2 regions of the Rhizobium sp. BK181 genome follow, and region 2 is predicted to be linked to the other one. Evidence: riboswitches for the same ligand, from Rfam matches in the RefSeq annotation. Region 2 holds a riboswitch; the other holds the start of a gene.
What was found. Region 2 has a riboswitch for FMN ahead of FHT77_RS21110 (DMT family transporter). Riboswitches for the same ligand answer to the same signal wherever they lie in the genome.
Positions count from the first base shown of each region.

Region 1: linked by a shared signal. The riboswitch ahead of FHT77_RS18970 (6,7-dimethyl-8-ribityllumazine synthase) and the one ahead of FHT77_RS21110 (DMT family transporter) in region 2 are both predicted to bind FMN.

Region 1 covers NZ_JACHZA010000008.1:81,064-85,271, forward strand. The annotation lists gene FHT77_RS18950 (DUF1236 domain-containing protein) at 1-203, shown strand, start outside; gene FHT77_RS18955 (DUF1236 domain-containing protein) at 306-1,202, shown strand; gene FHT77_RS18960 (hypothetical protein) at 1,617-1,778, opposite strand; partial or broken gene dhaL (dihydroxyacetone kinase subunit DhaL) at 1,781-2,294, shown strand; FMN riboswitch at 2,436-2,582, shown strand; gene FHT77_RS18970 (6,7-dimethyl-8-ribityllumazine synthase) at 2,698-3,174, shown strand; gene FHT77_RS18975 (acylphosphatase) at 3,309-3,578, shown strand; gene FHT77_RS18980 (Rieske 2Fe-2S domain-containing protein) at 3,739-4,208, shown strand, end outside.
Region 2 covers NZ_JACHZA010000010.1:132,010-136,217, forward strand. The annotation lists gene FHT77_RS21105 (esterase-like activity of phytase family protein) at 1-612, opposite strand, end outside; gene FHT77_RS21110 (DMT family transporter) at 696-1,595, opposite strand; FMN riboswitch at 1,678-1,827, opposite strand; gene hupB (DNA-binding protein HupB) at 1,950-2,225, opposite strand; gene lon (endopeptidase La) at 2,433-4,208, opposite strand, start outside.

The DNA of each region.
Region 1 (4,208 bases), on a different contig from region 2:
AGGTGGTGACCTATGTCCAGCAGGCTCCTGCCCCGACAGAACGCATCGTCGTCAAGGAAAAGATTGTCGTCGGACAGCCCTTGCCGAAGACCGTTGTCGTTACTCCGGTTCCTGATCAACCGAAGTACGCATATGCGATCGTCAACGACGAGCGTGTGATCGTCGAACCTTCCTCCCGGAAGGTCATCCAGGTCATCCAGTGACCACGGGCGGCTGCAGCCGCCATTTTCCAGCACTGAGGGTACGCGTGACGCGCATGAGGATGCGCAGTGCATAGCGTTCCCCGATCTTTAGGAGATCAAATCGTGAAGAACAACAATCTCGCCATAATCATCGCAACGTTGTCGCTCAGCGTCTCGCCGTTTGCCACCCTGCCGGCCAAGGCCCAGCAGGATACGCAGACCCAGAGCCAATCAGGTACGGGCGCGCAGACAGGCACGAAGACCGACACGCAGCCCGGTTCCCAGTCGGGTTCGGAGTCGGGTACAAAGTCCGACCAGTCGCAGTCCGATTCAAGCACCTCGGGCACCGATTGTTCTTCGCCTGACGCCTCGGGCGCCTGCTCAAAGAAGAGTATGTCGTCCGAACAGAAAACAGGCTCAGGGTCGGAAACCCAGAAGAGCGCCAAGCAGCCGTCGAGCGACGGCTCGACCAGCGGAACCGCGTCGGGCAAGACATCGACTGAGACCAAGTCGAAGACTGGATCGCAGGACGCCACAGGCAGCACGACGACGCAGCAGAAGACCGAGTCCGACACCAGCGGCTCGGGGACCTCAGGCTCGAAGAGCAGCACGCAGTCCAAGTCGTCTGACGGAACCGACAAGAGCAACACTACCCAGAGCGGTGATGCCACCAAGCAGTCAAGCGACCAGAACTCGACGACGACCAACACCACCAACAACAACAGCACGACGAGCAACCAGACTACGAACAACAAGACGAACGTCAACGTGACTGTCGAGCAGCAGACGGAAATTCGCCAGGTCGTGAAGGAGGTTCATGTCCAGCCGGTAAGAGAGCCCGACTTCACGGTTTCGGTCGGCACCAGGATTCCAAAGAAGGTCCATCTTGAACCGCTGCCGCCGCGGGTTGTGAAGATCGTACCGGAGTATGAAGGCTACCGCTTCTTCCTCCTTGCGGATGGCCGGATCATCATTGTAGATCCCGATACTCTCGCGATCGTCTATATCCTCACGGCATAGCAGGCAGCTCCCGGCGGCGGCTTGGAGCGCCGCCGGGGCCGCTGGGCCTTTCCCATCATCGTCATTCTGCTGGGCCATGGCGGCCATCCTTTGCGGCCTTGTCCTGACATCAGGCAACACGATAACGACACGCGTCTGGATTCCAGCGAGCACGCCCCAGGCGAATGAGACCGGCTAGATATATCCGGCTTTGATAAACGACGCCGCTGACGTTGCGAGTAAGCGGCCCGAAAGAGACAATAGCCCTGTTCGAACCCGAAGCAGGTCCGTCCCCATTCGGATTGCCATTCACGCGACATATCCCCTGACTTCGTTCCCTATGCTCGCGACGACCTGTCTGCTTTCGTAGGGCTTGGCGAAATATCGACAGCCGGAAGGAAGCTTCGGGAGAGCAAGGCTGATCGGCAGACATGATCATGACTTTGACCCGAGGTCGCAGCGACTTTGCCAACGTGCCAGTGCCGATCCGTCCAGCCCCTGCTTGAAGTGGATGTCGGTGAGGATAGCTTCGATAAAGGGGGCGCGGGCAAGCACGGCAAGCGCGTCAGCCGCGTCCCGCGCTTCGCTGACAACCATTCGGGCGCGCCGACCACGGTATTGCGATGGAGCCCGGCTTTTCGGCCGCGGCTGCGACCGTCGCGGCCCTCGATCCCGCCACGACCGATGCGACCACTGTCTTCAACACCGCGGCGAAGTCGTTTCTGTCGGCCGTCGGCGCATCGACCGGCCCCCTCTATGCGACAGCCTTCATGCGCGCGGGGCGCCAGCGTGGTCCTGTCCGACGACGACATGGTCGATGCCATCGAGGCAATGGGACAGGGGATCCAGGACCGGGGCAAGGCTGAACCGGGCGACAAGACGATGATCGATGCCTGGCTGCCGGCAACAGCGGCAGCGAGATCCGCTCGCCTTCAAGGCAGCCCCCTTGTCCAATGTCTGAGCGCTGCGCTCGAGGCCGCAACGAGGGGCGCGGAAGCGACAAAAGACATGGTTGCCGCCAAGGGGCGCTCCTCGCGGCTTGGAGACCGGGTCATCGGCCACATGGATCCAGGTGCCGCCTCCGCCGTCGTCCTGATCGAGGCAATCAAGCGCACCTTCGAGGACCTGATCTCCGGGACAGGCCGGCGGCCGATTTCGCCAGAAACCGGCTGCCTCGCCCGTCAACGGGCAGTTTTGCGACAATGTCCGGCGGACGGGGACTTGCATCGCCAGTGGCAGCCGGACTAAGGTCGTTGCCGTTCTCAGGGCGGGGTGCAATTCCCCACCGGCGGTATCAGGCCCAGGCCTGGAGCCCGCGAGCGCTTCCGGTGTTGCCGGAAGGTCAGCAGATCCGGTGCGATGCCGGAGCCGACGGTACAGTCCGGATGGAAGAGAACATGGCAGCGCGTCTTTCGCAGCGAAAGAAGTGCGTCCTGTCTGTTCGCTCAAGGGATCAGGCCCTCCGGGGCTTTGTCGTCACAGCCGGGCCACCGGCATACCCTTGAAAGGCATTTCAATGCTTCAGACCGTGGTTTCAAAGCAAAAACGCATCGCAGTCGTCCGTGCCCGCTGGCATGCCAATATTGTCGACAAGGCGGTTCAATCCTTCGCCGACGAATGGACGGCCATCGGACGGTCCAGCTCCGACATCGAGGTCATCGATGTGCCGGGCGCCCTCGAAATTCCGCTCCATGCCCAGTCACTGATCGCCACCGGCCGATACGACGCCGTCGTTGCCTGCGCCTTCGTCGTTGACGGCGGGATCTATCGACACGATTTCGTTGCCGCAACCGTCCTTGACAGCATGATGCGCGTTCAGCTCGATACCGGCACTCCCGTCATCTCGGTGGTGCTGACCCCGCATCACTTCCAGGAAACAGAAGTCCATGTCGGCTTTTTCGAGCAGCATTTCGTGACGAAAGGAAAGGAAGCTGCCGCCGCCTGCGCCGCCATCCTCGACGCGAGGACGCGTCTGGGGGCCACCGTCATCTAAACCGCCGTCCGGGCCAGTCGACGGCCAGTTACGGCCGTCGTTTCCACGAAACAGCATTGTCCACAGACACGATATCGCGCTTTCACTGGCTCGATTAGACGCTATGCTGTGATCAAACACAGCGCGAGACGTTCATGGCAGAACAAACACAGGCTCAACCGAAGGAACGAATAACAATCCTCGGAGACCTCGAGGCCCCCTCCTTCGTCCCCTGGATCAGGCGTCACGCTGAAAAACTCGGCCTGTCGCAATCCATATCCCACAGCAGTGCCGATCGGATCGAACTCGATGTTGCCGGCCCCGAAGAGTTGATCGACATGATGGAAATGGGATGCTCGCTCGGCCCCATCGATGTCTGGGTGGAAACCATCGTTCGAACGCCGGTTGGCAAGGATCCAAACTAGCCCGGGAACGCCGCCTCGATTTTCCAGTGCACGTTATTTGATCAGCGTTGCCAATGCGAAAAGATTATGCAAACGTGCTTTCCGCCCGTTGCAAGTCGTGAAATGACCAGCCACACTTGAAGTACGACAAGACATTGATAATATAAAGAAAGTTCAAACCATGCCAGCCGAAATGACGGGCTTCTGGGCGCCAGTTGCGCTATCAGGGGATCTACCGCCAGCAACGGTCATCCCCGCACGCACAACAGCCGGCTCGATCGCTCTCTGGAGGTCACAGTCGGGTCGCGTCGCGGCCTCGGCTGACCGGTGTCCCCATCGTGGCATGCGCCTGTCGCATGGCTTTGTCCGCGGCGAGGCCTTGTCCTGCATTTATCACGGCTGGAGCTACTCACAGGCAGGAAATTGTCTTCGCATTCCAGCCCATCCCGGCCTCTCGCCGCCGGAGACAATCCGCGTCGCAACCCAAAAGGTCGAGGAGGCAGACGGCCTGCTCTGGGTGGCTGTCGGAGACCCCGCCCATCAACCGCCCGCACTCGCCGGCCTTGTTCCGCTGCGGTCGCTGACGGTGGAAGCAGACATTGGCGCCATCGAGCGCGCCGCCGGCGCGACCCTGGACGCGCGCGGCGTGCT
Region 2 (4,208 bases):
AAGGCCGGTCAGCGTCACGTGCTTGATCGTACCGCAATCGACCGTGCCATTTTTCACCTGGAACACGACGAGGTCGCCTGCCGGCATCTGCGGAATCTTGCCGTCGTTGATGTCTTCGTCGCGTTCGTTTTCGATCGCAATCGTGCCAAGCGTCTTGTCCTTGTTGAGCGCGATCGAATCCGGTTGTCCTCCGAGGTCGCAGGTGTTTTCGATCTTCTTGGTGGCAACGTCGACGATCGCCAGGCGGCCCGATGGCTTTGCCTTGCTCTCCGAGGTGTTGACGGCAACCAGCGCCTTGCCGGCGGCTGATGTCACGGATGTGGGCTCGCCGTCCATCATCAGCGCGCCCGCAGCCTTCGGCGACTTGGCGTCGGAAATGTCAACAAATCCAATCGCGCCGAGCGGGCTGTCGCTGTAGATCAGCGTCATGCCATCGTCGGTCGCCGTAATGATTTCAGCCGACGTGTTCGAGAGCTTGTCTTTTCCTTCGGGCAGGTTGGATGCCACCGGAAAGGTTGCGATGCGGTTGAAAACGGGCTCCGCGGCGGCCGGAAACGCGGCCGTCGTCAGAAGCGCCGCAACCAGCACTGTCTTGCGCGATAAAGTTGTCATGAAATCCCCCATGAATTCAAACAGAGCGGTTTTGCGGGATTGGCATGACACCGGAATGACACGGCTGTCTTATTCTGACAGTGCTAGGGGTTCGCCTGCTCCCTCTTCATTTCGTTCCGCATGATGAAGAGCGATGCCCCAAGGATCAGGAACGCGCCCACCCAGAGATATCCGGTCGGCGCGTAGCCGAAGACCAACCACCCGGCGAGAACGTTCAGCGGGAGCTTGAGATCGTCGAAAGGCTGGACATAGGCGGCATCGGCGGCGGTGTAGGCGAGCGTCAGGAAATATTGCGCCAGCACGGTCAGCAGACCCGCCACGGCAAAAAGCAGCAGCGTGGTACCGGTCGGAACACTGAAGCCCGCGGCCACCGCCAGTCCACCATTGATCGGCGTGAGAAGAGCCAATAGCCAGACCGTTATGGTTTCCGGCCGCTCGACACCCGTCAGGCTCTTGGTGATCAGTGACGACGCACCCCAGAGAAGTGCCGAGACGATCGGCAGGACCGCAGCCCAATTGAAGCTGTCCGACCACGGCTGCAGAATGATCATGGCGCCGATGAAGCCGACACTGGTCGCGGCCCATCTCGCAGCGCCGATGCGTTCGCCAAGGAAAATGCGCGCGCCCATGATGATGAAGAACGGGGAAGTCATCACCAAGGCGATCGCCTGCCAGATTGGTACCGACGCGAGACCGGCGACCCACGTGGTCACGCCAAAGGCGGCAAAGGCAACGCGAATGACGTGGCGCCAAGGGTAGCGCGTTCTCATTGCCCCGAGACCGGCGCGCCGGAGAAAGGGGAGCGAGAAGACCAACGCAAATGCGTATTGCCAGAAGGCAGCCGAGGCGGCGGGGAAAGCGAGCTTCATTGTCAGCCATTGCGTGACGACATTGAGGATTGAGAAGGCAATGCCTGCAGCAACCATCCAAGCAGCGCCGGCCATTGCTCGCGAAGCGGAAAACGTAGGAGAAGTCTGATTCATGTCTTTCTTTCCGAAACCAACACAAATCAGGACGCATGAGCGCAATACCGCAGCCAGGACGGATTCCGCCCTCGCCCGTTCCGCTCATTCTCTTTCATCCGGACTGTAACCGTCGGCTCCGGAATTGCACCGGATCTGCTGACCCTTTCGACATATTCGCCGAGAGGCGCTCGCGGGCTCGAGCAAAGCTCTTACCGCCGGTGGGGACTTTCACCCCGCCCTGAGAACGAGCGTTTCGTAAGGCATCCCCAGCGTGCCGACAAGGGCACCAAATGCAAAAAGGGTCCGGCCATGGCCGAACCCTCCGAAACTTGTGCCGCCGGTCTCGTTGCCCGGCCGCCAAGCAAATTCCTATCAGCCGTTGACGGCGTCCTTCAGGCCCTTGCCGGGCGTGAACTTCGGCACGTTGCGAGCCGGAATATCGACTTCTGCGCCCGTGGACGGGTTGCGGCCCTTCGTGGCAGCGCGATGGGAAACGGTGAAGCTACCGAAACCAGCGAGGCGAACGTCGCCCTTGCCCTTCAGTTCAGCCTGGACAACTTCGAAAACAGCGTCAACTGCGGAAGCAGCGTCAGTCTTCGAGAGTCCTGCCTTTTCAGCAACTGCGGACACGAGTTCATTCTTGTTCATGTTTCCACCCCTTTCTAAATGGTTCGAAACGACTCAAATCTATAAGCTAGGCGCAGAATAGAGTTCATCAGGCCCGCCGCACCCCAAAGACCCTGCAAATCAAGGAAATGCAAGAGTCCGCCGGTCAATTTCACAAAAAAAGGCTGGCGAAAACGCCAGCCTTTTCAGGGTTTTTAAGCAATTAGGCGCGAATGTGGCAAACATGGCTCAGTGAGCTATGGTCGCGCCTGTTTCATCGAGCCCTTCGACCGTCGCGATGACAGGCGTCTCCACCGTGCCATCCCACTCGATCGCCTCCGGTCTGCGGACCAGAGCATGCTTGATCACCTCGCCCATGCGGGACACGGGGATGATCTCCATGTTGTTCTTCACGTTGTCCGGAATCTCCGCCAAATCCTTGGCGTTCTCTTCCGGGATCAGCACCTTCTTGATGCCGCCGCGAAGCGCTGCAAGCAGCTTTTCCTTCAGACCGCCAATCGGCAGAACACGGCCGCGCAGGGTGATTTCACCCGTCATCGCCACGTTCTTGTCGACCGGAATACCGGTCATGATCGAGACGATCGCGGTTGCCATGGCAACGCCGGCCGACGGACCATCCTTCGGTGTCGCGCCTTCCGGCACGTGCACGTGGATGTCGCTCTTATCGAAGCGCGGCGGCTCGATGCCGAAATCGACAGCGCGCGAGCGGACATAGGATGCCGCCGCCGAGATCGATTCCTTCATGACTTCCTTCAGGTTGCCGGTCACGGTCATACGACCCTTGCCCGGCATCATGACGCCTTCGATCGTCAGCAGTTCGCCACCGACTTCCGTCCAGGCCAGCCCGGTAACGACACCGACCTGATCCTCGCGTTCGGCTTCGCCGTGGCGGAAGCGCGGAACGCCCAGGTAGTCGTCGATGTTTTCGGCCGTCACATGAACGGACTTCGTCTTGCCCTTGATGATCTCGGTGACCGCCTTGCGGGCGAGCTTCATCAATTCGCGCTCGAAGTTACGAACACCGGCTTCGCGGGTGTACTGCTGGCTGATCGCCATCAGGGCGTCGTCGCTGACCGAGAACTCGTTCGGCTGCAGTGCATGTTCCTTGATGGCCTTCGGCAGCAGGTGCCGCTTGGCGATTTCGCGCTTTTCGTCCTCGGTGTAGCCGGCGATACGGATGACTTCCATGCGGTCCATCAAAGGTGCCGGAATGTTCAGCGTGTTCGCCGTCGTGATGAACATCACGTCCGACAGATCGTATTCGACTTCCAGGTAGTGATCCATGAAGGTCGAGTTCTGAGCCGGATCCAGCACTTCGAGCAGAGCCGACGACGGATCGCCACGGAAGTCCTGGCCCATCTTGTCTATTTCGTCGAGCAGGAAGAGCGGATTGGACTTCTTCGCCTTCTTCATCGACTGGATGACCTTGCCGGGCATCGAGCCGATATAGGTGCGGCGGTGACCGCGGATTTCAGCTTCGTCACGAACGCCGCCGAGAGCCATGCGGACATACTCACGGCCGGTCGCCTTGGCGATCGACTGGGCGAGCGAGGTCTTGCCGACGCCCGGAGGGCCGACGAGGCACAGGATCGGACCCTTGATCTTGGTGGCACGAGCCTGGACAGCCAGATATTCGACGATGCGCTCCTTGACCTTGTCGAGACCGAAGTGATCGGCTTCGAGGATCTTTTCGGCGTTGTTGAGATCCGACTTGATCTTCGACTTCTTGCCCCACGGAATGCCGAGCAGCCAATCGAGATAGTTACGGACAACCGTCGCCTCAGCCGACATCGGGCTCATCTGCCGCAGCTTCTTCAGCTCGGCATCGGCCTTCTCGCGGGCTTCCTTCGACAGCTTGGTCTTGGAGATGCGCTCTTCCAGTTCGGCCATCTCGTCGCGGCCTTCCTCGCCGTCGCCGAGTTCCTTCTGGATCGCCTTCATCTGTTCGTTCAGGTAGTACTCGCGCTGGGTCTTCTCCATCTGGCGCTTGACGCGCGAGCGGAT